2 regions of the Streptomyces sp. R-74717 genome follow, and region 1 is predicted to be linked to the other one. Evidence: riboswitches for the same ligand, from Rfam matches in the RefSeq annotation. Region 1 holds a riboswitch; the other holds the start of a gene.

Evidence for each region. Region 1 has a riboswitch for glycine ahead of gcvT (glycine cleavage system aminomethyltransferase GcvT). Riboswitches for the same ligand answer to the same signal wherever they lie in the genome.
Region 2: another riboswitch for glycine. It lies ahead of gcvP (aminomethyl-transferring glycine dehydrogenase); the one in region 1 lies ahead of gcvT (glycine cleavage system aminomethyltransferase GcvT).

Annotation. Positions count from the first base shown of each region.
Region 1 covers NZ_CP102361.1:3,193,895-3,208,402, reverse strand. Annotated here, with positions in the region: gene glyA (serine hydroxymethyltransferase) at 1-697, opposite strand, end outside; gene gcvH (glycine cleavage system protein GcvH) at 718-1,095, opposite strand; gene gcvT (glycine cleavage system aminomethyltransferase GcvT) at 1,187-2,302, opposite strand; glycine riboswitch at 2,444-2,541, opposite strand; gene NRF20_RS14345 (AAA family ATPase) at 2,701-3,378, shown strand; gene NRF20_RS14340 (enhanced serine sensitivity protein SseB) at 3,459-4,229, shown strand; gene NRF20_RS14335 (enhanced serine sensitivity protein SseB C-terminal domain-containing protein) at 4,410-5,192, shown strand; gene NRF20_RS14330 (ABC transporter permease) at 5,642-6,646, shown strand; gene NRF20_RS14325 (ABC transporter substrate-binding protein) at 6,742-8,517, shown strand; gene NRF20_RS14320 (ABC transporter permease) at 8,663-9,664, shown strand; gene NRF20_RS14315 (ABC transporter ATP-binding protein) at 9,661-10,761, shown strand; gene NRF20_RS14310 (ABC transporter ATP-binding protein) at 10,776-11,981, shown strand; gene NRF20_RS14305 (trimeric intracellular cation channel family protein) at 12,000-12,671, shown strand; gene NRF20_RS14300 (thioesterase family protein) at 12,852-13,721, shown strand; partial or broken gene NRF20_RS14295 (helix-turn-helix transcriptional regulator) at 13,773-14,039, shown strand; gene NRF20_RS14290 (PadR family transcriptional regulator) at 14,109-14,447, shown strand; gene NRF20_RS14285 (hypothetical protein) at 14,444-14,508, shown strand, end outside.
Region 2 covers NZ_CP102361.1:8,017,390-8,031,897, reverse strand. Annotated here, with positions in the region: gene NRF20_RS36860 (substrate-binding and VWA domain-containing protein) at 1-373, shown strand, start outside; gene NRF20_RS36855 (glutamate-cysteine ligase family protein) at 425-1,930, opposite strand; gene NRF20_RS36850 (hypothetical protein) at 2,415-3,008, shown strand; partial or broken gene NRF20_RS36845 (IS30 family transposase) at 3,193-4,297, shown strand; gene NRF20_RS36840 (DUF5999 family protein) at 4,615-4,821, shown strand; gene gcvP (aminomethyl-transferring glycine dehydrogenase) at 4,907-7,792, opposite strand; glycine riboswitch at 7,987-8,083, opposite strand; gene NRF20_RS36830 (PRC-barrel domain-containing protein) at 8,197-8,565, shown strand; gene NRF20_RS36825 (DNA polymerase IV) at 8,490-9,950, opposite strand; gene NRF20_RS36820 (MerR family transcriptional regulator) at 10,008-10,625, opposite strand; gene NRF20_RS36815 (bifunctional nuclease family protein) at 10,794-11,267, opposite strand; gene NRF20_RS36810 (MerR family transcriptional regulator) at 11,321-12,064, opposite strand; gene NRF20_RS36805 (FHA domain-containing protein) at 12,082-12,870, opposite strand; gene NRF20_RS36800 (DUF881 domain-containing protein) at 13,061-13,849, opposite strand; gene NRF20_RS36795 (small basic family protein) at 13,855-14,187, opposite strand; gene NRF20_RS36790 (DUF881 domain-containing protein) at 14,184-14,508, opposite strand, start outside.

The DNA.
Region 1 (14,508 bases):
CGCCGAGGGTCTTGTGCGTGGTGGTCGTGACGACATGGGCGTGCGGCACCGGGTTGGGGTGCAGACCCGCGGCCACCAGGCCGGCGAAGTGCGCCATGTCGACCATCAGGTACGCGCCGACCTCGTCCGCGATGCGGCGGAAGGCGGCGAAGTCCAGCTGACGGGGGTACGCGGACCAGCCGGCGACGATCAGCTTCGGCTTGGACTCCTTGGCCAGACGCTCGACCTCGGCCATGTCCACGACGCCGGTCTCGTCGACGTGGTACGGGACCACGTTGTAGAGCTTGCCGGAGAAGTTGATCTTCATGCCGTGGGTCAGGTGGCCGCCGTGGGCCAGGCTCAGGCCCATGATCGTGTCGCCCGGCTTCAGCAGCGCGAACATCGCGGCGGCGTTGGCCTGCGCACCGGAGTGCGGCTGGACGTTCGCGGCCTCGGCGCCGAACAGCGCCTTGATGCGGTCGATGGCGATCTGCTCGACGACGTCGACGTGCTCACAGCCGCCGTAGTAGCGGCGGCCGGGGTAGCCCTCGGCGTACTTGTTGGTGAGGACGGAGCCCTGGGCCTCCATGACCGCGACCGGAGCGAAGTTCTCCGAGGCGATCATTTCGAGGGTGGACTGCTGACGGTGGAGCTCGGCGTCGACAGCGGCGGCGACGTCCGGGTCCAGCTCGTGGAGGGAGGAGTTGAGAAGCGACATCAGGTGGTCCCTTGGGGTCTTTAGTTGCCGGAGAACTCGGTGTACTCGTCGGCGGAGAGCAGGTCCTTCGGCTCCTCCGCCATACGTACCTTGAACAGCCAGCCGCCCTCGAAGGGGGCGGAGTTCACCAGCGACGGGTCGTCCACGACGTCCTGGTTCGCGGCGGTGACCTCACCGGTCACCGGCGAATACAGGTCGCTCACCGACTTGGTCGACTCCAGCTCACCGCAGGTCTCGCCCGCGGTCACCGTGTCACCGACCTCGGGGAGCTGGGCGTAGACGACATCGCCGAGCGCGTTGGCCGCGTACTCGGTGATACCGATCGTGGCCACACCGTCCTCGACGGCCGACAGCCACTCGTGCTCCTTGCTGTAACGCAGCTGCTGGGGGTTGCTCATGACCTGAATTCTCCTGTACGCGGGGGGGTGCTGATGAACGGTGGTCTTACGGTGTGAGACGCGACTGCGTCACTTCCGATGTGCGCGGACGTCACTTCTGGCGCTTGTAGAACGGCAGCGCCACGACCTCGTACGGCTCGTGGCTGCCCCGGATGTCCACTGCGACGCCTTCGGTACCGGGCGTGGCGTGCGCGGCGTCCACGTAGGCGATGGCGATCGGCTTGCCGAGCGTCGGCGACGGGGCTCCGGAGGTGACCTCGCCGATGACCTGGCCCTCGGCGACCACGGGGTAGCCGGCGCGCGGCACCCGGCGGCCCTCGGCGATCAGGCCGACGAGCTTGCGCGGCGGGGCGGTCTCGGCGCGCTCGGCGGCGGCCTCCAGGGCCTTGCGCCCCACGAAGTCGCCCTCCTTCTCGAACTTCACGACCCGGCCGAGACCGGCGTCGAACGGGGTGAGCTCGGTGGTCAGCTCGTGCCCGTACAGCGGCATGCCCGCCTCCAGGCGCAGCGTGTCGCGGCAGGACAGGCCGCACGGGATCAGGCCACGGGAGGCGCCCGCCGCCGTGAGGGCCTGCCAGAGCTGCTCGGCGTGCTCGGGGGCGACGAACAGCTCGAAGCCGTCCTCGCCGGTGTAGCCGGTGCGGGCGATGAGGGCGGGGACACCGGCGACCGTGCCGGGCAGACCGGCGTAGTACTTCAGACCGTCCAGGTCGGCATCGGTGACGGAGGCCAGGATGGCGGGGGACTCGGGGCCCTGGACGGCGAGCAGCGCGTACGCGTCGCGGTCGTCGCGCACCTCGGCGTCGAAGCCGCCGGCCCGCACGGTCAGCGCGTCCAGCACGATCTGGGCGTTCCCGGCGTTGGCGACGACCATGTATTCGGTGTCACCCAGGCGGTAGACGATGAGGTCGTCCAGGATCCCGCCGTCCTCGGCGCAGATCATCGTGTAGCGGGCGCGGCCCACGGCGACGGTGCCGATGTTGCCGACCAGCGCGAAGTTCAGGAAGGCCGCGGCCGCGGGGCCGGTCACGGTGATCTCGCCCATGTGCGACAGGTCGAAGAGACCGGCCCTGGTGCGCACCGCGTTGTGCTCGTCGCGCTCGCTGGCGTACCGCAGGGGCATGTCCCAGCCCGCGAAGTCGGTCATGGTCGCGCCCAGCGAACGGTGCAGGGCATCGAGGGCGGTGAGACGGGGGGCGGTGCTCATGGATATGGCTCCCAGGGCATGACGACGAGGACAATCCCTCCCCATCTGTCATCGGAACCTGAGAGGTTCGCCGAGAGCCCCCTGAAGGGTTCGGCTTGCACCTTGGGTGGAGCCGCAGAGCGGCCCGCTTTTCAGATCTGCCTCATCCACGCGGTACGGGGCCTGAGAGATTCAAGGGAGGAACTTGCTCCTTCGGCGCCCGGCACATGCAGTGACCGGAACTCTCCCGCGCGGATTCAAGCGGCCTTTATGCAGTTGGCCGGGTCATCATTGCATGCATCGCACTGGAGTGGGGCCCCGGTCCCTCACGGGAAATCAGCGGCGTGGACGGTTGTATCGCATTACCTTTTCTTTACACTTCATGGGCATACGTGGGGTGACCCGACAGGGGGAGGGCGATGACGTTGCAGCGGTACGCGACGACCGCGGGGGTCGCGCACGGCGCGATGCCCGCACAGCCAGGGGCTCCGGCCACGGAGACGCTCGGCACGCACGCGCCCGTCGTGCGGGATCTGCGGGAGCGGGCCGGGCGCAGCCCGCGCAGCCTGCACTTCGCGGCGGGCGACGTGGTGGTGGTCTCCGGGCTGCCCGGCAGCGGCAAATCGACGCTCATCCGGCGGGCGGTCACAACGGTCCGTGCCATCGACTCCCAGGACACCCGGGACCGCTGGGCGCGGCTGATGCCCCGTTTACTCCCGTATGCCCTCTACCGCCCCCTCGTCCGCGTCGCCCACTACTGGGGACTGTGGCGGGCGCTGCGCTCCGGGGAGTCCGTCGTCGTCCACGACTGCGGAACCCAGGCGTGGGTACGCGGCTGGCTGGCCCGTGACGCGCGGCGCCGGGGCCGTGTCCTCCACCTCGTCCTGCTCGACGTCACACCGCAGACGGCGAGGGAGGGGCAGCGGGAGCGCGGACGCGGGGTCTCCGGATATGCGTTCGCCCGGCACCGCAGGGCGGTGGGGAGACTGCTGCTGAACACCGAGACCGGCCTGCTGCCGCCCGGGTGCGTTTCGGCGGTGCTGCTGGACCGGGAAGCGGCGGGGAAGCTGGGCCGGATCGTGTTCGCGGACGCATAGGGCCTGGGGGTGAGGGGCCGGAGGGCCTGGCGGCCGGACGCTAACCTTCTGCCGGAAGGCTCGAGCAAGAAGGGGAAGCAGTGGACATTCCGGCACAGGTCCAGTCCCATCCGCAGAGCGGATGGCCGGCCAATGAGCTCGAAGAGGTTCTGATGGCCTCGGTGGGCAGCCCGGAGGCGGGCGGACGGCTCGTCGAGGTGCTCGGGCGCAGCCACGTCTGGGTGCCCCTGCCGGGCGGCGGCGGACCCGACTCCTCCGACCTGGACCTGCCCACGCTGGAGATCGAGGGCGCTCCGTACGTTCCCGTGTTCAGCTCCGAACAGCAGTTCCTCAGCTGCGTCGGTACCCAGATGTCCTTCGCCGTCGCGCCCGCCCGCGAGTTCGCCCGCGGCCTGCCTCCACAGCTCGGCATCGCCGTGAACCCGGGCGGCGCCGTCGGGATGCCGCTGCCGCCGCCCGCCGTGGCCGAGCTCTGCCGCGCCGGACGCACCCCGCTGGACGGGCCGGCCAGCGGAGGCAGGGTCCGGCTGTACGAGCCGGCCTGGCAGGAGGAGCCCGTCGACTTCCTCTCCGCGGCGGCCGGCGAATTCGAGGAGAGCGGTGTCGTGCTCACCGCCCGCCGGGCGCTGGCCAGCATCGAGGGCGGCGAGCCCGTCCTCTTCATCGGCGTCGAGTTCTCCACCTGGGAGGGTGCCGGGCGCAACGCCCCGTTGGACGCCCTCGGCCGTGCGCTCGGCCGGGTCGAGGTGCCCTGGCCGGTCAATCTGGTCCTGCTCGATGTGGCTCAGGACCCGGTCGGCGACTGGATGCGGGAGAAGGTCCGGCCGTTCTACCAGCGCGCGGGCCAGTAGCGCCCGGCACGGCGCCCGCGGACGCCTTCGGAGCGGATCAACGCGTCGACCCAAGGCGTCAAGTCGGTGTCAGGACCGGCGCATAAGCTGGTTTGATGGCTGGTGCCACGGCACCATGCCGCACCCGTGTGCCCCGGGAGCGGCGGGCCGACACAGTGGATCGAAGAGGGGCGGGACCAGGTGAGTGCGTCAGGCACCGCGGCGGCCGGGCAGGTCGAGCACATGCTGCGCCAAGTGACGCCCGGGCGCTACGACGCGTACGAGGCACTGCTGCAGGCCCTCGCGAACGGCCGGATCTGGATGCTCCTCTGGCACGGCCAGGCGGGCTCGCCCGACGCCCAGTACGGGAACATGGAGATCGACGGCCTCGGCTACGCGCCCTGTGTGACCTCCGCCCAGGAGCTCTCGGCCAGCGGCTGGAACCGGGCCCATGAACTGGTGGGCGGCCGCGACATCGCCCGCGCCCTCTTCCCCGACCGCTGGGGCATCTGGCTCAACCCGCACGCCCCGGGCGGCGGCGTAGGCATCCCCTGGCTGGATCTGCGCCGGATCGCCACCGGCCTCGACCGGATGCCCGCGGGCCCGCTCCGGCTCACCGAACCGGCCGTCGAGATCCCGCAGTTCTACGCCCTGCTCTCGCAGAACGCCCATCACACCCCCGCGATCCGCTCGCTGCGCCGCGCGTGGGTGCAGCCCGCGCTCGGCGTCCCGTATCTCGCCATCGGTCTCGACCTCTACGACACGAGCCAGACCTCGGTCGACGCGGTGCGAGCGATGATGCAGCAGTCGATCGGCGCGGTCCCGGAGGGGCTGCCCGTCTCCACCGTCGCGATGTCCGACGAGTACGACCCGGTCGCGATGTGGCTGCGTGCCAACTCCCGTCCGTTCTACGACCGCGAGGCCCACGTACCGGCGGCCCCGGTGACGGGCTACGGCTACCCGCCGCCGCAGGGCGCGTACTGATCCTGCCGGCAGCGGAGTTGCATCTCCCCGGCACCCGAAATGTCGCTGTACGCACCCGACTTCCGGAATGCGGCCGCCCACCCCCGTCCGCGCCCGGGTGAACCGGCACGTCGCCCGGACCCTCGTCACGGGCCGGAACTCCCCCATGTCCGAGTTTTCCCTGCTGGGGGTGTCTGATGGTGAAAGCGACGCGAATCTACGCGCGTGCCCCCTTCCGCCTCAACTGACCAGTGTTCGAGGGGCGTTCACTTCCGTCCGGATAACGGAACACCCCTGACCGCATCACGGTTAGGCATCCATTCGCCTGACGCTATGGCTACCTCGCGCGACGGCAATGAAGACTCCGGCAGCAAGGGCGTCTTGCCGCCTCTGCGTACGACTGACTGATCGCGCCGCCACAGCGGCCAGTTCGGCCCGGCCACCGCCGGTTGAGAGGGGTCCTTGCCACGATGACGGCACCACTGCACGAGCCGACCACGGAAGCGGGCCCGATCGCGACCGGCGGTCCCGCAGCCGACTCCGGGGTGAAGAAGGTCGAGGGGCGCTCCCTCAAGCAGATTGCCTGGAACCGCCTGAAGCAGGACAAGGTGGCTCTGACGGGTGGCATCGTTGTCCTCGTCCTGATCGTGGTGGCCGTCTTCGCGCCCCTGATCGTGGGCCTGCTGGGACACCCGCCGAACGATTTCCACCAGGACAAGCTCGATCCGCTGACCAATCTCCCCACGGGGCCCCTCGGCGGCGTGAGCGGCGACTTCCTCTTCGGTGTCGAGCCCAACAAGGGGCGCGACATCTTCAGCCGGATCGTCTACGGCGCCAGGATCTCGCTGCTCGTGGCGTTCCTGGCGGCCCTGGTCGCCGTGGCGCTCGGCACGCTCTTCGGGATCATCGCCGGCTACTTCGGCGGCTGGGTGGACGCGGTGATCAGCCGGGTGATGGACGTGCTGCTGTCCTTCCCGCAGCTCCTTTTCATCATCTCCCTCGTCTCGGTCCTCCCCGACGACCTGCTCGGCCTCACCGGCAGCGGGGTGCGCATCGCCGTGCTCGTCGCCGTCATCGGCTTCTTCGGCTGGCCGTACGTGGGACGCATCGTTCGCGGCCAGACGCTTTCGCTGCGCGAACGCGAGTACGTGGAAGCGGCGCGCAGTCTCGGCGGCGGACGGACGCACATCCTCTTCCGGGAGCTGCTGCCGAACCTGGTGGCGCCGATCACCGTCTACGCGACGCTCATGATCCCCACCAACATCCTGACCGAAGCGGCCCTCAGCTTCCTCGGCGCCGGTGTGCGGCCGCCCACGGCCTCCTGGGGCGGAATGCTGCGGGACGCCCTGGAGACGTACGAGCACGACCCGATGTTCATGGTCTTCCCCGGCGTGACGATCTTCATCACCGTACTGGCCTTCAACCTCTTCGGGGACGGGCTGCGCGACGCCCTGGATCCCAAGGGGACCCGATAGCCCACGACTTGCCCCTGCCGCACTGTCAGGTGGCTCTTCCCATGGTTCTCCGGCAAGCAATGGCCTGGGACCGCGATCTCGGAGGTTACGAGAAAATGTCCACAGTTACCTCGAAACGACGGCTCACCGCTGGTGCGGCCCTCGTGGTCGCGGCGCTGATGACCACCACGGCGTGCGGCGGCGGCGACGACGGCGACAGCGGCGGCGGCAAGGCGAAGGGCGCCGGCTTCAACGCGGCGTTCAACAAGGTCGCCAACGCGTCCACCAAGAAGGGTGGAACGCTGAAGATGGTCGGCAAGCAGGACCTGGACTCCGCCGACCCCCAGCGTGCCTACTACGGCATGGCCTGGGACTTCATGCGCTTCTACACCCGCCAGCTGGTCACCTACGACACCAAGCCGGGCGCCGCCTCCACCAAGCTGGTCGGCGACCTCGCCACCGGCCCCGGTGTGATCTCGGACGGTGGCAAGACGTACACGTACAAGCTGCGGGACGGCATCACCTGGGAGGACGGCTCCAAGCTGACGTCCAAGGACGTCAAGTACGGCATCGAGCGCATCTGGGCGACGGACACCATCACCGGTGGCCCGCAGTACCTGAAGCAGACGCTGGACCCCAAGGGCGAGTACAAGGGCCCCTACAAGGACTCGTCCCCGGACAAGCTCGGTCTGAAGGCGATCGAGACGCCCGACGACAACACCATCATCTTCAAACTGCCCAAGCCCAACGGTGACTTCGAGCAGTTCCTCGCCATGCCGTCCGGCACGCCCGTGAAGGCGTCGCAGGACACCAAGGCGAAGTACACCCAGCGGCCGTTCTCCTCGGGCCCGTACAAGTTCGAGTCGTACAAGCCGGGCAAGAGCATCGTGCTCGTCCGCAACGACAAGTGGCAGAAGTCCTCGGACCCGGTCCGTGCTGCGCTCCCGGACAAGGTCACGGTGACGATCTCCGCCAACCTGGAGGAGAACGACAAGAAGCTGATGGAGGGCGACTACGACGTCGACCTCAACGGCACCGGCATGACCCAGTCCGGTCGTGTGACCGCCGTCCAGGACCACAAGGACAGCGTCGACAACATGCAGACGTCCTTCGTCCGCTACGTCGCGCTCGTCCACACGGCGAAGCCGCTGGACGACGTCCACTGCCGCAAGGCCGTCTTCTACGCCACGGACTTCGCGGCCCTGCAGCAGACCCGCGGTGGCGAGATCGCCGGTGGCGCGATTGCCAACAGCACCCTGCCGGCCTCCATCAAGGGCCACAGCGACTACGACCCGTACGGCGTCCTCGCCCGCAAGGGCAAGCCGGACGCCGCCAAGGCCAAGGAAGAGCTGAAGGCATGCGGTAAGCCCACCGGCTTCACCACCAAGCTCAGCGCCCGTAACAACAACCCGGGCGAGATCGACACCGCCGAGGCGCTCCAGGAGCAGCTCGGCAAGGTCGGCATCAAGATCGAGGTCGACCCGATCGACGGCGCCGAGTCGTCCAGCATCACCGGTTCGCCGTCCGTCGTGAAGAAGCGCGGCTACGGCATGACGATGAGCGGCTGGGGCCCGGACTTCCCGTCCGGCCAGGGCTTCGGTCAGCCGCTGTGGGACAGCCGGTTCCTCTCGGAGACCGGCAACTACAACGAGTCGCAGATCAAGGACCCGCAGATCGACAAGCTCTTCGACGACGCGATCGCGGAGACCGACGCGGACAAGGCCGGCGAGATCTACAAGGCTCTCGACAAGCGGATCCTCGACCAGGCCGACTGGATGCCCTTCATCTACGAGAAGAACATCACCTGGCGCGGTAAGCGACTGACGAACGCCTACATGTCCGACGCCTACAACGGCCGTTACGACTACGTCTCGCTCGGCGTCGTCAAGTAATCGCTGTAGTCAACAGCATGTGCAGTCAACCCGGTTGACTGCTCCACCGCCGCCGAAACCCGCCAGTCCGAAGGGCAGGTGATGGCCCGGGGCGGTGGTCGGGAGCCCCCACAAGGGGTTCCCGGCCACCGGCGGGCCGCGCACAGTGCTTGCTTATCTCATCCGGCGCCTGTTCGCCGTAGTCATCATGGTGCTCGTCGTACTGCTCGCGACCTTCACCATCTTCTTCATGCTGCCCAAGTGGGCGGGTCAGGACGTCGCCGTCCTCTTCGCCGGCAAGGCCACGGGTGCCGAGCAGCTCGCGGGCATCCGGATCAAACTGGGTCTCGACGACCCCCTCCTCGTCCAGTTCTGGGACTTCGTCAAGGGCATCCCGATGGGGCGCGACTACGCGAACGGTGACGACGTCACCCACTGCGCCGCTCCCTGCTTCGGCTACTCCTTCCGCACGGAGGTACCGGTCTGGACCACGCTCAAGGACGCCCTGCCCGTCACCGGTGCGCTCGCCGCCGGTGCCTGCGTCCTGTGGCTCCTCGGCGGTGTCGCCACCGGTGTCGTGTCCGCGCTGAAGCGCGGCAGTATCTGGGACCGTGCCGCGATGACCACCGCCCTCGGCGGCGTCTCCCTGCCGATCTTCTTCACCGGCATGGTCGCGATGGGCCTGTTCGTGCACAACCTCGGCTGGGTGCACATCGCCGACAACCTCTCCACGGACGACAGCATCGGCACCTGGTTCCAGACACTGGTCCTGCCGTGGATCGTGCTTGCCTTCCTGAACGCCGCGATGTATGCCCGGCTCACCAGAGCCACCATGCTCGAAGTGCTCGGCGAGGACTACATCCGCACCGCCCGCGCCAAGGGGCTGGGCGAGGGCACCGTCATCACCCGGCACGCCCTGCGTTCCGCGATGACGCCGATCCTCACCGTCTTCGGCCTCGACATCGGCGTGCTCCTCGGTGGCGCCGTCCTCACCGAGTCCACGTTCAACCTGCCGGGGCTCGGACTCGCGGCGGTCCAGGCCATCAGCAACAAGGACCTGCCCGTGATCCTCGGCGTCACGCTGTTCGCGGCTCTCGCGATCGCCGTCGCCAACCTCGTCGTCGATATTCTGTACGCCGTCATCGACCCGCGAGTGAGGCTGGGATGACCGAACTGCACAAGAGCGGTGCCGCGCTGGGCGAACCTGCCCCGGCCGGCTCGCCCGCTCCCACCGCCTTCCTCGAAGTGCGCGACCTCAAGGTGCACTTCCCGACCGATGACGGTCTGGTCAAGTCCGTCGACGGGCTCAACTTCCAGCTGGAGAAGGGCAAGACCCTCGGCATCGTCGGCGAGTCCGGCTCCGGCAAGTCCGTCACGTCGCTGGGCATCATGGGCCTGCACACCACGGGCCAGTACGGAAAGCGCAAGGCGCAGGTCTCCGGCGAGATCTGGCTGGACGGCAAGGAACTGCTGTCCGCGGACCCCGACGAGGTGCGCAAACTGCGCGGCCGCGACATGGCCATGATCTTCCAGGACCCGCTGTCCGCGCTGCACCCGTACTACACGATCGGCAAGCAGATCGTGGAGGCGTACCGGGTCCATCACGACGTGGACAAGAAGACCGCCCGCAGGCGGGCGATCGAGATGCTCGACCGGGTCGGCATCCCACAGCCCGACAAGCGCGTCGACAGCTACCCGCACGAGTTCTCCGGCGGGATGCGCCAGCGCGCGATGATCGCCATGTCGCTGGTCAACAACCCCGAGCTGCTGATCGCCGACGAGCCGACGACCGCCCTGGACGTGACCGTCCAGGCGCAGATCCTCGACCTGATCCGGGACCTGCAGAAGGAGTTCGGCTCCGCGGTCATCATCATCACCCACGACCTGGGCGTCGTGGCCGAGCTCGCCGACGACATCCTGGTGATGTACGGCGGGCGCTGCATCGAGCGCGGACCGGCCGAGAAGGTGTTCTACGAGCCCCGGCACCCCTACACCTGGGGTCTGCTGGGCTCGATGCCGCGCCTCGACCGCGACCAGACCGACCGGCTCATCCCGGTCAAGGGTTCCCCGCCGTCGCTCATCAACATCCCGTCGGGCTGCGCCTTCAACCCGCGCTGCCCGTACGCGGATGTGCCCAAGGACGACGTGACCCGCACCGTACGGCCCGAGCTGCAGGAGGTCGGCAGCCGGCACTGGGCGGCCTGCCACATGTCGCAGGAGCAGCGGGAGCGTATCTGGACCGAAGAGATTGCGCCCAAGCTGTGAGCGAGGACAAGGCCGTGACGAGCGAGGACAAGGGCGTGGACGTTCCGGCGCAGAGGTCCGCCGGGAGCGGCGCGGCGGTCAAGGACGCAGCCTCCCCCGAGGTGCTGCTCAAGGTGACCGGGCTGCAGAAGCACTTCCCCCTCAAGAAGGGGCTGCTGCAGCGCAGTGCCGGCGCCGTGAAGGCCGTCGACGGGCTCGACTTCGAGGTGCACTCGGGCGAGACCCTGGGCGTCGTCGGAGAGTCCGGCTGCGGAAAGTCGACAATGGGCCGGCTGATCACCCGGCTGCTCGAACCCACCGCGGGGAACATCGAGTTCGAGGGGAGGGACATCACGCACCTCGGCGTCGGCGCCATGCGCCCGATGCGCCGCGACATGCAGATGATCTTCCAGGACCCGTACTCCTCGCTGAACCCCCGGCACACGATCGGCACGATCGTGGGTGCCCCCTTCAAGCTGCAGGGCGTCACGCCCGAGGGCGGCGTCAAGAAGGAGGTGCAGCGGCTGCTGGAGGTCGTGGGCCTCAACCCCGAGCACTACAACCGCTACCCGCACGAGTTCTCCGGCGGTCAGCGCCAGCGCATCGGGATCGCCCGCGCGCTCGCGCTCAACCCCAAGCTGGTCGTGGCGGACGAGCCGGTGTCGGCGCTGGACGTCTCGATCCAGGCGCAGGTCGTGAACCTGCTCGACGACCTCCAGACCGAGCTCGGTCTGACATACGTGATCATCGCCCATGACCTCTCGGTCGTACGGCACGTGTCGGACCGGATCGCGGTGATGTACCTCGGCAAGATCGTGGAGCTGGCGGACCGCGAGTCGCTCTACAAGGCGCCGATGCACCCGTACACCAAGGCGCTGCTCTCGGCGGTCCCGATCCCTGACCCGAAGCGCCGTTCGGCCAAGAGCGAGCGCATCCTGCTGAAGGGCGACGTGCCGTCGCCGATCTCGCCGCCCAGCGGCTGCCGCTTCCACACCCGGTGCTGGAAGGCGACGGAGATCTGCAAGACGCAGGAACCGCCACTGGTCGCGCTGAAGACCGGGCACCAGGTGGCCTGCCACCACCCGGAGGACGCGCCCGACCAGGCGCCCGGCGAGACGGTGACGGCGGCGGCGCGCGAGGCGATCGAGATCGTCAGGGTGCAGAAGCCGGAGGCCGACGAGACCGCCGCGGACGACGGCGCCGCATCGTCCGATACGCCGGAGGACAGCCCGAAGGAGTAGTACCGGCACAATTGCCCGGTGCTCAACGAACTGTTCACGCCCTCCGTCCAGCATGCGCTCGACATCGCCGGAATCTTCGTCTTCGCGATCTCCGGCGCACTGCTCGCCGTACGCAAGAACTTCGATGTCTTCGGCATCGCGGTACTCGCCGAGGTGACCGCGCTGGGCGGGGGGCTGTTCCGTGACATTGTCATCGGGGCGGTCCCGCCCGCGGCGTTCACGGATCTCGGCTACTTCATCACCCCGCTCCTCGCCGCCGGCCTGGTGTTCTTCCTGCATCCGCACGTCGAACGGATCCAGGTGGGCGTCAACGTCTTCGACGCGGCCGGCCTCGGGCTGTTCTGCGTCACGGGCACGGTCAAGGCGTACGGCTACGGCCTCGGCCTCACCGCGTCGGCGGCCCTGGGGCTGGCCACCGCGGTCGGTGGCGGTGTGCTGCGCGACGTACTGGCCAACGAGGTGCCTTCGCTGCTGCGCTGGGACCGGGACCTGTACGCGGTACCCGCGATGGTCGGCGCCGCCATGATCGTGCTGTGCATCCGCTTCGACGCGCTCAACGCGTTCACCAGCGGCACCGCGGTCATCATGGCCTTCGTGCTGCGGCTGCTGGCGATGCGCTACCACTGGCGGGCCCCGCGCGCCTACAACCGGCGGTCGGCGACGGCCGAGGAGGGCCCCGCGGCCACCTGACGCGACTTCGCGCCCGCCCGGGACCAGGGTGGGTGCGAAGTCCCGTACGCATGTCGCGGGATCGTCGGACCGTCTCCATGGGACGGACCCCGGACGCCGAGCCCGCGTCCGGCTGCGCCGACGTCTTCCGGGCACCTAAAAGCTACCGCTTAGTAATACAATCGGTGTACGGTGCATCGCATGGCACAGGCAGCAGCGCAGACGGCTCAGGCCGCGCAGGCAACCATCGGGGACAGCGAATTCGACCGCGACACCGCGGTCACCCTTCGCGAGGGCGGCGTCTATGACGCCGAACTCTCCGCTGGATGGACGATCCTCGGGGCCGTCAACGGCGGCTATCTGCTGGCCGTGCTCGGCCGCGCACTCGGCGAGGCCCTCCCGCACCCGGATCCCTTCTCGGTCTCCGCGCACTACCTCACCGCATCCGCCCCAGGCCCCGCGGTGATCCGGACCCAGGTCGTCCGCTCCGGCCGTACGCTCTCGACCGGCCAGGCATCTCTCTTCCAGTTCGCGCAGGACGGCACCGAGATCGAGCGCATCCGTGTCATCGGCACCTACGGTGACCTGGACACGCTGTCCGACGAGGTCCGCACATCGGCGAAGCCGCCGGCCATCCCGCCGCTGGAGCGCTGCCTCGGCCCGGCCGACGGCGGCCCTGCCCCGATCCCCGGCGGCTCCGCCATCACCGAGCGGCTCGACATCAAGATCGACCCGGCGACGGTCGGCTGGGCCGTCGGCGCCCCGTCCGGCAAGGGCGAGATGCGCGGCTGGTTCGGCCTCGCCGACGGCCGCGACGCCGACCCGCTCTCGCTGCTGCTCGCCGTCGACGCGCTGCCGCCCACCTCGTTCGAACTGGGCCTCAAGGGCTGGACGCCGACCATCGAACTCACCACCCACATCCGCTGCCGCCCCGCCCCCGGCCCGCTGCGCGTCTCCATCACCACCCGCAACCTCGCGGGCGGCTTCCTGGAGGAGGACGCGGACGTCTGGGACAGCGCGGACCGGCTGGTGGCCCAGTCCCGCCAACTGGCGCGGGTGCCGCGCGCATAGCCGGACGGGCGCGGCGGGCGGGGCGCGGAGGGGTAGGGGGGAGCCGGTGACGTGAAAGCCGACCGGCTGCTCCCGATCCTCCTGCTGCTCCAGACCCGCGGCCTGATGCCCGCCACCGAGCTCGCCGAGCGCCTCGAAGTCTCCGTACGCACCATCTACCGGGACATCGAGGCGCTCTCTGTTTCCGGCGTCCCGGTCCATGCCGAGCGGGGGCGGCGCCGCGGCATCGCGCTGCTGCCGGGATTCCGGACCGATGTCACCGGGCTCACCGCCGACGAGGCGCGCGCCCTCTTCGTCCTCGCCGCCGAGGGAGCCTATTTTTTCGCTCGCTCCGCACTCCTGGGGGCCGCTGGCGTCATATGTCGGTGAATGACATATGGTTCTCACATGACTGATCGTGCGATGCAGGAACCGACCCTGCTCCTCCTCACCGCGCTCGCGGACGAGCCACGCCACGGCTACGCGATCGCGCGCGAGGTGGAGGCGATCTCGGGCGGCCGGGTCAAGATGCGGACCGGCACGCTGTACGGCGCGCTGGAGCGCCTGTTGCAGCAGGGGCTGATCGAGGTCCACAAGGAAGAGGTCGTGGACAGCCGGCTGCGGCGCACCTACACCTTGACCACCCCCGGACGCGAGGCCCTGGCCACCGAAGCCGAACGGATCGCGGCCACCGCGCGCGAGGCCACTCGGCGCCTCGGCGTCATCGGCAAGGCGGCCACCACGTGAACCCCGTACTGCTGCGCCTGTATCCGGCGGGCTTCCGTCGCGCGTTCGGCAGCGAGATAGC
Region 2 (14,508 bases), 4.8 Mb from region 1:
GCTGCAGCCGGTGCCGGGCGGCGCGACCGGTCTGTACGACACCACTCTGGCCGCGTACAAAGATGCCCAGGCAACGTATGTGAAGGGCAAGTTCAATGCTGTGGTGATCCTCACCGACGGCTCGAACCAGGACAACCGCTCCATCTCCCGCAGTGCCCTGGTCGCGGAACTGAAGCGGATCGCCGACCCGGAACGCCCGGTGCCGCTCCTCGCCATCGCGGTCGGCCCCGAGGCCGACCGCGAAGAGGTGAACGAGATGGCGAAGGTCACCGGCGGCGGGGGCTACCAGGTCACCGACCCGGCCGAGATCCAGGCCGTGATTCTGCAGGCCGTCATGACGGCCGGGCAGAGCAACCACGCCGCCCAGGAGTAGCGCTCGGCGCGGTCGGGAACAGCAGCGGTCGGCGGCGCCCGCCATGACGAGTCACAGTGCGGGGACAGCCGTCGGCCAGCTGTGCACAGGTTCGCCGCTGTGCATCAGCTCGGCGTACCGGCGGGTGGTCGCGGCCAGTGCCGCATGCCGGTCGAGTCCGGCCTCCCGTGCCCGGTGGTACGTGTCCACCTGCCAGGACGCTCCATTCACCCGCCGCTTGCAGCGCTCCTCGATGACCCCGAGGTAGCGGTCGCGGTCCGCGGGCTCGATGTTCCAGGCATCGAGCCCCGCAGCGGCCAGCGGCAACAGTTCGTCCCGTACGAGCTTGACCGCCGGCACCCGGGTCAGCCCGCCCGAACGGCCGGGACGGGGCCAGATCAGCTCCGCGTCGATGCCGTGGCGGCAGGCGGTGTCGAAGTTCTCGGCCGCTGCTGCGAACGGGAGCCTGGTCCACACCGGACGGGGTTCCTCGGCCAGCGCCCGCACGAGCCCGTAGTAGAGGGCGGCGTTGGCGATCACATCAATGACCGTGGGGCCGGCGGGCAGGACCCGGTTCTCCACCCGCAGATGGGGTACGCCGTCGGCCAGCCCGTACACGGGCCGGTTCCAGCGGTAGACCGTGCCGTTGTGGAGCACGAGCTCCTGCAGCCGCGGCACCCCGCCCTCGTCGAGCAACCGCAGCGGGTCCTCCTTGTCACAGATCGGCAGCAGCGGGGGGAAGTAGCGCAGGTTCTCCCCGAAGAGCTCGTACGCCGAACCGACCCACCGCTCGCCGAACCAGGTTCTGGGCCGCACCCCCTGGTTCTGGAGTTCGGGCGGCCTGGTGTCCGTGGCCTGCTGGAAGAGCGGCGGCCGCGATTCCCGCCACAGTTCCCTGCCCAACAGGAAGGGCGAGTTGGCGCCGAGGGCGATCTGGACCCCGGCGACGGCCTGGGCCGCGTTCCATACGGCCGCGAAGCGCGCCGGTGTCACCTGCAGATGCAGCTGGACCGATGTGCAGGCGGCCTCGGGAGTGATCGAGGAGGAGGTAGCGACCAATCGTTCCACGCCTTGGATATCGAGGGAGAAATCCTCGCCCCGCGCAGCCACCATTTGATCATTCAGCAGTGCGTAGCGGTCCACGTCCGAGAGGTTCGCCGCAACGAGGTCCTGACGGCCCAGGGTGGGCAGAATTCCGATCATCATGATCCCGGCATCAACCTCGCCCGCCTTCCGATGGGCATATCCGAGGCCGGTCCTGAGCTCTTCCGCCAGCTGATCGAAAACGCGTCCGCCCAGGTGGTGCGGGACTATGTTCACCTCCAAATTGAACATCCCGAGTTCGGTCTGGAAATCACGGCTCGCGATGCGCGGGAGCACCTCCCCATTCATCATCTTCGGCATGCCGTCGGAACCTGCCAGATTCAGCTCGATCTCCATGCCCATGAGGTTGCGGGGGCGGTCGAACCTCCGCTCCGCCAGGAGCCTCTCCAGCCCCTCCAGGCACTGGTGGAGCTTCCTCCGGTACCTCTGCCGATCGGACAGATCAAAGGCGCCCGCCACGACCTTCTCCCCCATCGAAGCGTCCCTCCCTCGAGTGGGCGGCCCGCGGCCCAGGCCGCTCGCGTCACGATCGATAATGCCCAGGCCGGGTGATCCATAACGCCCCCACGAACACCGCGCACCCAGTAATCTGAGGGCGCCCGCCCGGGGCACATTCCCTCGGCATGGTGCAGTGCGCAGTTTCCGCGGCCGGGTGCGTGGTGAAAACGCCGACGCGTTTCGGCCGACCGCGTCCAGGGAAAAATCCCTGGCGGTGGCTGCGCCGCTGACGACGAATCAGCAGAATCTCCGCATAATAAAGTCCTGATACCGCCTTGTCGGCAATACCTGCGACGGCTAGTGGAATCACTGCGTGAACACGTGTCGTATAAACTTCGCGGACGAGGCAGAGAGTTGACGCACCGGCCCAGTCACCGGCCTCCTCTGGCCCCGCATGCCGACAGCGCCGTCTGCACCCGCCCACGCATCACCGTGTCTCCGAAGTGAGAGGCGACCCACTATGCCGCTGCATGTTCCCCCGGCTCCCGCGCCCGCTCTGCGCAGCGTTCTCGCGGCACTCGGTTCACCCACCGCAGTCCGCGAGGCCCGCACACCCGCCCTCCGCGCCGCCCAGGGACCACTGAGCCCCGAACTCCCGCTCCCCGTCCATGTACTGGACCGGATCGGCCCGAACGGGCTCGCACCCGCCACCCGGCTTGCCGCGTGGCGATTCCTGATCCGCAGCTCGGAGCAGGCCGTCGCCGCGGCAGACACCATGCTCACTCCGGACGGCTGGACCTTCTCGCACTTCTTCGAGGGCCCCTACATCGCCTCGACCGAACTCGCCGTGCGCCAGGCCGAGACGGTGACACCGCACTACCAGCCACGGCTGCTGTCCATCCCGGAGCTCTACATGCTGGCGCTGTGGCTGCACTCCGACACCGAGGCCGACGCCTCCGGCGGGGCACTCGCCCCCGCCGATCTCCTGGTGCCGCTGGCACCCGCACCGCCGGGTATCGCGGCGCATCGCCCGCACCGGGTCGCCGATCTGCTCCGCGTGATGACGCTGCGCATCACCCCGGGCACCGGCCCCCTGCTCGGATCACCGGCCTGAAGACGGCCGCATCCCACAACACCGCGCTGTGCCCCGCCACCGTCCCCTTGAGTTCTAGTAGTCGTTGCAACACCCCAGTTCAGGGAATGCAAGGGACTTCCAGATCCGCAAAGAACGCTTGAGGCAAGGGCCCAAGAAGCTGTACCGGGAACGGGAGGCATACTTCGCGCTCATGAAGCAGGGCGTGAGCAACACGGAAGCCTGCCGAATCGTCGGAATCAACCGGCGCACGGGCAAGCGATGGCGGCATGGCTACCAGATCGCCGGCAGGAAGTGGGTGCCCCCGACCAGGGTGGTTCCCACTTCCGGGCCGTCGCGCTACCTGCGAGAAGCAGACCGGATCCACATAGCCGACCGGCTGCGGGAGAAGGCATCGATACGGGTCATCGCGGCTGAACTAGGACGTAGTCCCTCGACCGTCAGCCGCAAGATCAGACGCAACCGGCATCCAGAGAGCGGCCAGTACCGCCCGTTCGCAGCTGCGGCCCGAGCCGAGGCCCGCAGGCCCCGGCCGAAGCTGGGGAAGATCGGTCAGAACCCGGAGCTGCGGGAGTACATCCAGGACCGCCTGGGCAGGCGCTGGAGCCCGGAGCAGATAGTCCAGCACCTGCAGCGCGACTTTCCCGACCGTCCGGAGATGCACGTGGTCCACGAGACCATCTACCAGGCCCTCTACGTCCAGGGACGCGGAGAACTCCGGCGGGAACTGACCAAGGCTCTGCGTACAGGACGCGCCCGTCGCAAGCCCCGCCGCCAAGCCCAGCAGCGTAATCCCCGCTACTCGGCCCCATGGTGATGATCAGCGAGCGCCCGGCCGAGGCCGCTGACCGGGCTGTCCCCGGCCACTGGGAGGGAGACTTGATCATCGGCAAGGACAGCGGGTCAGCCATTGGCACACTGGTGGAGCGGACCACCCGATACGTGATGCTCGTCCACCTACCCCACGGTCGTGGCACTGAACTCGTGCGCGATGCCCTCCTGGAGACCGTCCAGGTCCTGCCGACACATTTGAAACGGTCGCTGACCTGGGACCAAGGCAGTGAAATGGGCCGCCATCACGAGTTCGCAATCGCGGCCGGCATGCCTGTCTACTTCTGCGATCCGGCCAGCCCCTGGCAACGAGGCTCGAACGAGAACACGAACGGCCTGCTGCGGCAGTACTTCCCGACTTGTCCGGGCACACCCGGGAGCATCTGGACGGCGTGGCAACCGAGCTGAACAGCCGACCACGCAAGACGCTCGGCTGGGAAACCCCAGCCGAGCGCCTACATAGACTGCTCACGGCCTGATCACCCGACCGCGTGTTGCAACGACTCCTGGAATTCGCCCCCTGGTGGTGGGGCACAGCGCTGCGGGGTGCACGCCCTGCCCATCTGGACTAGCCCGGTCCGGCCACCCCGAACCACCCGAAGTGACAGTGCAGTTGCGGTGAACCGTCCGGCCGGGTGACACGTCCTTGGAGTAAGGAGAAGTGCTGCTGCGAAATCCCTGCGGATTGACGCCCGTGGGGCAACACTGGGACCGGACCGATCGATACGGGGGGGCGGCCATGAACACCTCATCAAGCCGCAGGACATTCACCACAACGCAGCGAAAGAACCCATCCATGTGCCAGCACCAGCCACCATGCCCGACCGCCGACTCAGCCGACCGGGAAGCCGCCCGCCTGACGGCACACCATCCGGAACAGGGCTGGAGCCTGCTGTGCAACGGCGTCCTGCTCTTCGAGGACACCGGTGAGCTGCTCCCGGACGGGCAGATCATCGCACCTCACCGGCCCCTTGAGACCGGCCGAGTGATGAAGGCCGCCTGACTGCGGCCGGTACGAACTGGGGCCGGCCCGGAGAACTCCGCACCGGCCCCGACGCATGTCCGCGTCACGCCCTACCGCTCATGCCTCAGTTGTCGTACTCGTCCAGCGGCGGGCAGGAGCAGACGAGATTGCGGTCACCGAAGGCACCGTCGATCCGGCGCACCGGCGGCCAGTACTTGTCGGCGGCCGAGACTCCGGCCGGGAAGACCGCCACCTCACGGCTGTAGCCGTGGTCCCACTCCCCGCCCAGCATCGCCGCGGTGTGCGGAGCGTTGCTCAGCGGGTTGTCGTCCGCGCTCCACTCGCCGGAGGCCACCTTCTCGACCTCGCCACGAATGGCGATCATCGTGTCGCAGAATCGGTCGAGCTCCGCGAGGTTCTCGCTCTCGGTCGGCTCGATCATCAGCGTCCCGGCGACCGGGAACGACATGGTCGGCGAGTGGAAGCCGTAGTCGATCAGGCGCTTGGCAATGTCGTCGACGCTGACGCCAGTGGCCTTGGAGATCGGCCGCAGGTCCACGATGCACTCGTGCGCGACGAGCCCGGCCGGGCCGTTGTAAAGAATCGGGTAGTGCGGTTCGAGACGCTTGGCGATGTAGTTGGCGGCGAGTACGGCGACCTGCGTCGCACGCTTCAGGCCCTCCCCGCCCATCAGGCGTACATACGCCCAGGAGATGGGGAGAATGCCGGCCGAGCCCCACGGAGCGGCCGAGATCGGTCCGACACCGGTCTCGGGGCCAGCCGCGGGCTGCAGCGGGTGGTTCGGCAGGTACGGCGCGAGGTGCGCGCGGACACCGACCGGGCCGACGCCGGGACCGCCGCCGCCGTGCGGGATGCAGAAGGTCTTGTGCAGGTTCAGGTGCGAGACGTCGCCGCCGAACCGTCCCGGCTTGGCGAGGCCGACCAGCGCGTTGAGGTTGGCACCGTCGACGTAGACCTGACCGCCGGCGTCGTGCACCTCGGCGCAGATGCCGGCGACGTGCTCCTCGAACACACCGTGCGTCGACGGGTACGTGATCATGAGCACGGCGAGCTCGTCGCGGTGCTTCTCGATCTTGGCGCGGAGGTCCTCGATGTCGACCTCGCCGTCGTCGGCGGTCTTCACCACGACGACCTTCATGCCGGCCATCACGGCGCTGGCGGCGTTGGTGCCGTGCGCGGAGGACGGGATGAGGCAGATGGTCCGCTGGTCGTCGCCGTTGGCCCGGTGGTACGCACGCACGGCCAGGAGGCCGGCGAACTCGCCCTGCGATCCGGCGTTCGGCTGGATCGAGACCGCGTCGTACCCGGTGACCTCGGCAAGGCGCTCTTCAAGCTCACGGATGAGGGTGAGGAAGCCCTGCGCCTGCTCGGCCGGCGCGAAGGGGTGCAGTGCGCCGAACTCGGGCCAGGTGATCGACTCCATCTCGGTGGTCGCGTTCAGCTTCATGGTGCAGGAGCCGAGCGGGATCATCCCGCGGTCCAGGGCGTAGTCCCGGTCGGCGAGCTTGCGCAGGTAGCGCAGCATCGCGGTCTCGGAACGGTGCTGGTGGAAGACCTGGTGGGTGAGGATCTCATCGGTCCGCAGCAGGCCCTCGGGCAGCGCGTCGGCAGCCGCTGCGTCCAGTGTCTCGATGTCCCCGTCGGCGCCGAAGGCGGCCCAGACGGCGGCGATCTGCGTGCGCGTGGTGGTCTCGTCGCAGGCGAGGGAGACCAGGTCTGCGTCGACGAGCCGCAGATTGACACCGCGCTCGCGGGCGTCGGCCACGACATCGGCGGCCTTCCCCGGGACACGCACGGTGAAGGTGTCGAAGTAGGCGCCGGTCACGACGTCGATGCCGGAGGCGCGCAGGCCCTCGGCCAGGATCGTCGCGTAGCGGTGGGTGCGCTGAGCGATCGTCCGCAGCCCGTCCGGGCCGTGGTAGACGGCGTACATCCCGGCCATGACGGCGAGCAGCACCTGCGCGGTACAGATGTTGCTGGTGGCCTTCTCGCGGCGGATGTGCTGCTCGCGGGTCTGCAGAGCCAGCCGGTATGCCTTGTTGCCGTCCGCGTCGACGGAAACGCCGACGAGGCGGCCCGGCAGGCTGCGGGCGAACTTCTCGCGTACGGCCATGAAGCCGGCGTGCGGTCCCCCGAAGCCCATCGGTACACCGAAGCGCTGCGTGGTGCCGACCGCGATGTCCGCGCCCAGGTCGCCTGGCGAGGTGAGCAGGGTCAGGGCCAGCAGATCGGCGGCGACCGTGACGATCGCACCGAGTTCGTGGGCCTGCTCGATGACGGGCTTGATGTTCCGTACCGCCCCGGAGGCGCCCGGGTACTGCACCAGGACACCGAAGACGCCGCGCTCGGCGATCTCCGCCGGGACGCCGTCGGAGAGGTCGGCGACGACGACCTCGACACCGGTCGGCTCGGCGCGGGTCTCGATGACGGCGATCGTCTGCGGCAGGGCGTCGGCATCGACCAGGAAGACACCGTTCTTGACCTTGCCGACGCGCCGCGAGAGCGCCATGGCCTCGGCGGCCGCGGTGCCCTCGTCGAGCAGGGAGGCGCCGGAGGTGGGCAGCCCGGTCAGCTCGGCGACCATCGTCTGGAAATTGAGGAGCGCCTCCAGGCGGCCCTGCGAGATCTCCGGCTGGTACGGCGTGTAGGCCGTGTACCAGGCAGGGTTCTCCATGACGTTGCGGAGGATCACCGGCGGGGTGAAGGTGCCGTAGTAGCCGAGCCCGATCATCGGGGCCAGCACCTGGTTGCGGTCGGCGAGGGAACGCAGTTCCGCCAGGACCTCGGCCTCGGTGCGGGCAGTCGGCAGCCGCAGCGCCTCCGCGCTCTTGATGACATCGGGCACCGCTGCCGCGGTCAGCTCGTCCAGCGAGCCGTAGCCGATCTGAGCGAGCATCTTCGACTGCGACTCCGCATCGGGACCGATGTGGCGCTGTTCGAACGGAATGCCCTGCTCCAGCTGGGAAAGCGGAGTGCGACGGGGGGTCATGGTGGAGGCCTCCTGGTCTGTCACGACCTGCGAGGGGCACCACGGCGCGGGTGCCCGAACGGCCTCCCCCTCTGTCATCTCAACCTGAGAGCTTCACCGGCGCGCCCTGCGGCGTACCGGCTTTCACCGTCGGTGAGGAAGGGAACCGTACCGGCACTCGGCCGCACGAAACCCGCCCTGCTTTCCAGAGTGACCTCGTCCGTGCGGTACGGGGGCCTGAGAGATTCCGGGGAGGATTTGCTCCTTCGGCGCCTTCGGATTCGCTCCGGAGGACTCTCCCGCACGGGGTCAGCAGCCATCACCAGCCTACCAGCGGGGTTCGCGGCGGAATTCTCGAGTGGCCAACCCCTCGGATCTGCACTTCTGTAGTGCTTGTGGAGTAGCCGCGACCAGTGGGAGGGACCGTGCAGACCGACATCGATCCGCGCAGCCTGATCGGCCGCAAAGCGTTCGACCGCAAGGGCACCAAGATCGGAACCGTGGACGAGGTGTACCTCGACGACGCCACCGGTGTGCCCGAGTGGGCGGCCGTACGTACCGGACTGTTCAGCCGGGACGCGTTCGTCCCGCTGGAACCCAGCGAATTCGTGGAGGATTCGCTCCGCGTCCCCTTCGACCGTGCACTGATCAAGGACGCACCGGACTTCGGCGTAGGCCGCCATCTCTCACCGGAACAGGAACTCCAGCTCTACCGGCACTACGGTCTGGACTCCCCGCCCGAGGAGACCGGCCCGGACAGGGAATTCGGCAGACTGGCCGGCCAGGACGAGTAGTCCACCGGGTTCCGCACCAGCGGCAGCGGATCGGCCGGCTGCAGTACCGGATCGTCGATGCGGAACGTACGCACCCGGCCGGGCGCCGATTCGGGTTCCTCGAACCGCACCGTCACCCGGCCGACACCGCTGCCCTGCACCCAGCCGTGGCCGTAGGTGTCATGACGTACGTCATGTCCGGCGGGCCAGCGCCGTGCGGCGAGCTGCTCGGCGGTCTCCTGGGTCTCCTCCCGCGTACCGTCCACCAGCTTGTCCCCGTCGCCCGCCGCCGCTGTCTCCTCCTCGGCCGCTTCCCCGGTTGCGGCCTGTTCACCGGCGGCCTGGGCGAAGAGGTCGTCCTGCGTGTAGTCGGCAAGCCCCGTGACGCCCACCCCCAGGAGCCGTACCCCTCCGGTGGTGTCCACGGCCTCCAGGAGCCGTGCGGCGGCCTCCCGGACCACTGCCGGGTCGTCCGTGGGCCCACGCAGCGTCTCGGACCTCGTGAGCGTGGAGAAGTCGTACCGCCGCACCTTGAGCACCACCGTCCGCCCGGACCGCCCCGCGCCCCGCAGTCGCTGGACGCATCGGTCGGCCAGCCGTTCCACCTCCGTCCTGACCCGCACCCGGTCGTGCAGATCCGCGTCGAAAGTGTCCTCGACCGACACCGACTTCGCGTCCCGCTCCGCGACCACGGGCCGGTCGTCGTACCCGAACGCCATGCGGTGCAGCGAGCCGCCGTGCGCCTTCCCCAGCAGGCGTACGAGCTCCGCCTCACCCGCCTCGACCAGGTCATTGACCGTCGTCATCCCGGCGCGGCGCAGATGGTCCGCCGTCGCGGGCCCGACGCCGGGGAGGATCCGTACCGACATGGGCGCGAGCAGCTCCCGCTCCGTTCCCGGCTCTATGAGCAGCAGCCCGTTCGGTTTCGCCTCCTCCGAAGCGATCTTGGCCAGCATCTTGGAACCGGCGAGCCCGACCGAACCGGTGAGCCCTGTGACCGCCTTGATGGCCGTACGCAGCTGCTCACCGATCTCCAGCGCGGAAGCGGTGTCATCGGCCGTGCCACCCGCTTCGAGGTCCACAAAGGCCTCGTCCAGGCTGAGTGGCTCCATCAGCGGGGAGAGCCGTCCCAGCAGCTCCATCACCTGGTCACTGACCGTCCGGTACAGCAGGAAGCGGGGCACCAGATAGGCCGCGTTGGGAGCCAGCCGCCGCGCCTGCGCCATGGGCATCGCCGAGTGCACCCCGAAGCGCCGTGCCTCGTACGACGCAGTGGCGACGACTCCGCGTGGTCCCAGCCCGCCCACCACGACCGGTTTGCCGCGCAGGCTGGGCTTCGCCGCCTGCTCGGCAGAGGCGTAGAAGGCATCCATGTCCAGATGCAGGATGGTGGGCGCGGCTCTCACATCAATCGATGCTGCCCTACGGCACTGACAATCGCCGCGCCCGATTCCCCGGCCGGGTCAGCCGGCGCGGTTGCGTCGACGCGCCAGCTCATCGGTGGGGTTGTTCCCGACCAGCGTCTCACCGGTGTCCACCCGCTCACCGTGCAGCTGTGACAAGGCGGCGTCGACGTCCTGCCACACCACACCCACGGCGATACCGAAGACACCCTGGCCGCCCTGGAGCAGATCGACGACCTCGTCGGGCGAGGAGCACTCGTAGACCGTCGCCCCGTCGCTCATCAGCGTCATCCGCTCAAGATCCTGGAAGCCGCGGGCCCGCAGATGCTGAACCGTGGTGCGGATGTTCTGCAGGGCGACGCCCGTGTCCAGGAAACGCTTCACGATCTTCAGCAGGACGACGTCCCGGAAGCTGTAGAGCCGCTGTGTACCCGAGCCGTATGCCGGACGCACGCTCGGCTCGACCAGCCCCGTGCGCGCCCAGTAGTCGAGCTGCCGATAGGTGATCCCCGCGGCCGCGCAAGCTGTCGGCCCGCGATAGCCGATGTCGTTGGCCGATGCCACGCCGCCCCCCGCCACCGCCGCCGGTTTAACCGGTTGCCTGATGGTGTGGCCGGCTGTACTCCCCTGCTGCGGATACGGCCCACCCGCTGCCGTACCGTCGCCGCTGCTTCTCACGCCGACCTCCGTCCTTGACCTGCCATCTCGAAGGTAGGCAGTCACTCGGGGTGCGTCAACGATCGCCACACTCGGCACGCCGAGTGATAATCACCCTGAGAGTGGTTTCCCGTGTCTCGCGAGCGGGAAAGGCTTGTCGGATGCGCTGACTGCGACCCCGTAGAACGGTTACTGACTGTTGGTACCGAAGTCCTCCGGTGAGATCTGGTCGAGGAACTCGCGGAACTTCTCCACCTCGTCCTCCTGCTCGTCCGGGATGGCGATGCCGGCATCGTCGAGCACCCCGTCGCTGCCGTAGATCGGCGTTCCGGTGCGCAGCGCGAGCGCTATGGCGTCGGACGGCCGCGCGCTCACCTCGACCCCGCTGGCGAAGACCAGCTCCGCGTAGAAGACCCCTTCCCGCAGGTCCGTGATACGGACCTCGGTGAGCTCCTGACCGACGGCCTCGAGCACATCCTTGAAGAGATCATGGGTCAGCGGCCTGGCCGGAGCCATGCCCTGCTGGGCGAAGGCGATCGCGGTCGCCTCACCAGGACCGATCCAAATGGGGAGGTACCGGTCGCCTCCCACTTCACGCAGGAGCACGATCGGTTGGTTGGAGGGCATTTCCACCCGGACACCCACAACGTCGAGCTCGTTCACACAGCAACCCTAGGACGTGCTCGGCAGGTTTGGGTAGTCGGGCACCGACGTGATCAGTGGAGCCGGACCCGCAGAGCGGTCTGCACAAGCGCCGAATGAAGCCGCACGGACAGCTCTGCGAGCTCCCTCGCGGTGGCCTCCGCATGTGCTCTGGTCTGCGGATTCCGGTGTCGGCGCAGGGGCGCGACCACCTGCTCGATGAGTCCCGCCTCACGGTCCGCGGCCGCCCGAATGGCACGCAGGTGACGTGGTTCCAGACCGAATCGACCCAGATCCGCCACAAGCTTGGCCACCGTGACCATCTCCGCGTCGTAACCGCCCTCGGCGGTCGGAGCGACCAGGCCGTACGACTCCCACTCATCCAGGTCACTCTCGGTGACCTCGGCGGCCGCCAGCAGCTCGGCACGGCCGATACGGGCCGCAGTCGCCCGCCCGGGGCCGCCGTCCCAGCCGCCCTCGGTCAGATCCCGCAGGTCGCCCCCGGACGGCAGGGTGGACTGTTCGCCACGGGCGAGGGCATCCAGATGCTCTCGGATGACCTTCAGCGGGAGGTAGTGGTCCCGCTGCATACGCAGCACCTGAGCCAGCCGCTCCACGTCGGCCCCACGGAACTTGCGATAGCCGGAGGGGGTCCGCTGCGGTTCGACGAGACCTTCGGCCTCCAGGAAGCGGATCTTGGAGATCGTGACTTCCGGAAACTCGTCCCGCAGTTGCAGGAGCACCGTGCCGATACTCATCGGGCGGTCGTCGGCGGTGGCGGTGCCGTGACCGGCACCGCCCGTCGGTGTTCTCAGCATGGACCTTCCCTGACGGGTCAGATGCCCCGCTGGCTCGCGTAGAAGACCAGCCGGTACTTGCCGATCTGCACTTCGTCACCGTTGGACAGGGCGACGGAGTCGATGCGCTCGCGATTGACGTAGGTGCCGTTCAGGCTGCCCACGTCCCCGACCGTGAAGCTGCCGTCGGGGTTCCTGCGGAACTCCACATGCCGCCGCGACACCGTCACGTCGTCGAGGAAGATGTCGCTCTGCGGATGGCGGCCGGCCGTGGTCAGCTCACCATCCAGCAGGAAGCGGCTGCCGGAGTTCGGACCACGTCGCACCACCAGGAGTGCCGAGCCGAGCGGAAGCGCATCGACTGCGGCCTGTGCCTCGGGCGAGAGGGACGGTACGGGCGTCTGCCCGGTGGCCTCCGCGTCGTACGCCTCAAGACCCGAGATGGAGATGGTCGAGGTCGTCTCCGAGGCACGCTCGGGGATTCCACCCCTCAGCGGCGCACCGCAGTTGGAGCAGAAGCGACTGGCCTCGGCGTTGCGATGCCCGCACCTCGTACAGACCGGCATGGACGAACCCTCCTGCCTCGGGGTGAACCCTCCACCCGTACTTGAGGTTGACGGTTCCGAGAAACCTATGCGGCCGGCACCGGCAGGGTCAACAGACGACGCGCCGGAAGCGCCCGAATTGTCGCTGCCCGAACCGGACACCTGATCGCGGAAGAGCGGGCGCTCCGAGCCCTGCTCCTCTGCCTGGCCATGGCGCGGTGCGCGATGGCGGGCAGCTTCATCGCGAGCGCTCTTGCCGAACAACTTCCCAAACAACTTCACGGGCGATTCCCCTTGACCGAAATAGACCCGCCCGTGGGGCAGGACGAACCCTGAACGAACACACCTGCCGACCCGGACATCTTCACAACGTCCGTATCCACTCGACAGTTTCCACCACGCACCACCATTACGATGCGGCGACCCCCCGCAACCTCCCGCCCGTGTCCTTCGACCCCTCCGTGGCGCGGCCTCACGAGGATGACGACCGAGCGTAGTCAGGCCGCTTCGCCGGTCGCAAGGCATCCACGACGATGTCGTCGGCCTGCTCCACGTGCACGGTGGCCTGCTCCTTCTCCAGTGTCTGCACCACACCGCCGGGGATGTTCAGCGCCGGCTCCAGATCCTGGGGCTTGCCGATCACCTTGAACACGTACGGCGCGGTGATCTTACGGCCGTCAACCTTGACGTTGCCGCCATCACCGGAGAAGAACGTATTGGCCACCACTCTCACTCCGTTGACCTCGATCGCCTCGGCACCCGCTGCACGCAACTCCTGCAGCGCGTCGAGCAGCATGTCCGCCTTGATCCCGTCTCCCGGGTCATTGACGGTGAGCGTGATCCCAGGCCCGTGTGCCGCCACGGTGCCCGCGAGAATACCGAGTTGCCGCTCCTTCTCCACCGTCTGCTTACGGGCCTCCTCAGCCTGGTCGGAGCTGTTCTCCAGCTCCGTACGCTGAGCGTCGAGGCGCTGCTTCTCGTCCTCCAGACGCTGTGTTCGGTCGTCCAGCTCATCGAGAATGCGAACCAGGTCCTCCTGGCGGGCACCCCTCAGCGCGCTGTTGTCACTGTTCGAGCGCACCTGAATGGCCAGCCCAAGGCCTAGGACGAACAGCAGCACCGCGACGATGAGTTGGGCTCGCGTCACGCGCGGCGGCCAGAGTCCGGCGATCAGCCGCTGACGTCCGGTGAGCTCCTTGGCGGCGGCGGCCGGCTGCTCGCCGATGCGCCCCTTGTCGCTGGGAAGTTCTTCGTTGCTCATCGGCGTCAGGCCCGGAAGACGTGCCGGCGGATGGCCGCGGCGTTGGAGAAGATCCGGATCCCGAGCACGACCACCACACCGGTGGAGAGTTGCGCTCCCACGCCCAGCTTGTCGCCCAGGAACACGATCAGTGCGGCCACCACGACGTTCGACAGGAACGACACGACGAACACCTTGTCGACGAAGATTCCGTCGAGCATGGCCCGCAGACCCCCGAAGACTGCGTCGAGGGCAGCCACGACGGCGATCGGAAGATAGGGCTCGACCACCGCCGGCACCTCGGGTCGGACCAACAGTCCGACCACGACTCCCACGACGAGGCCCAGTACGGCGATCACGATGTGCCCTTCCCTGTGTCTGCCGCACCACTGCCGGTGTCTGCGGCCTTATAAGGCTCTGCTGTTCGTACGATCAGGCTCGGCACAACCGGGAGGTTCACCTTCCCCTGGACGGACATGCTCGTCCGGATGTCGAAGGTGTCCTTGAGCGCCTGCAGATACTGGCCGTCAGCACTGTCCTGGAATGCGGTGCTGAGCTGCTTCCCATTCCCCACCGCCAGCACCGTGTACGGCGGCACGAGCGGTCTGTTGTCGACCAGTATGGCGTCGCCGGCCGCACGGATCGCCGACAGGGCTGTCAGACGCTGCCCGTTGATCGCG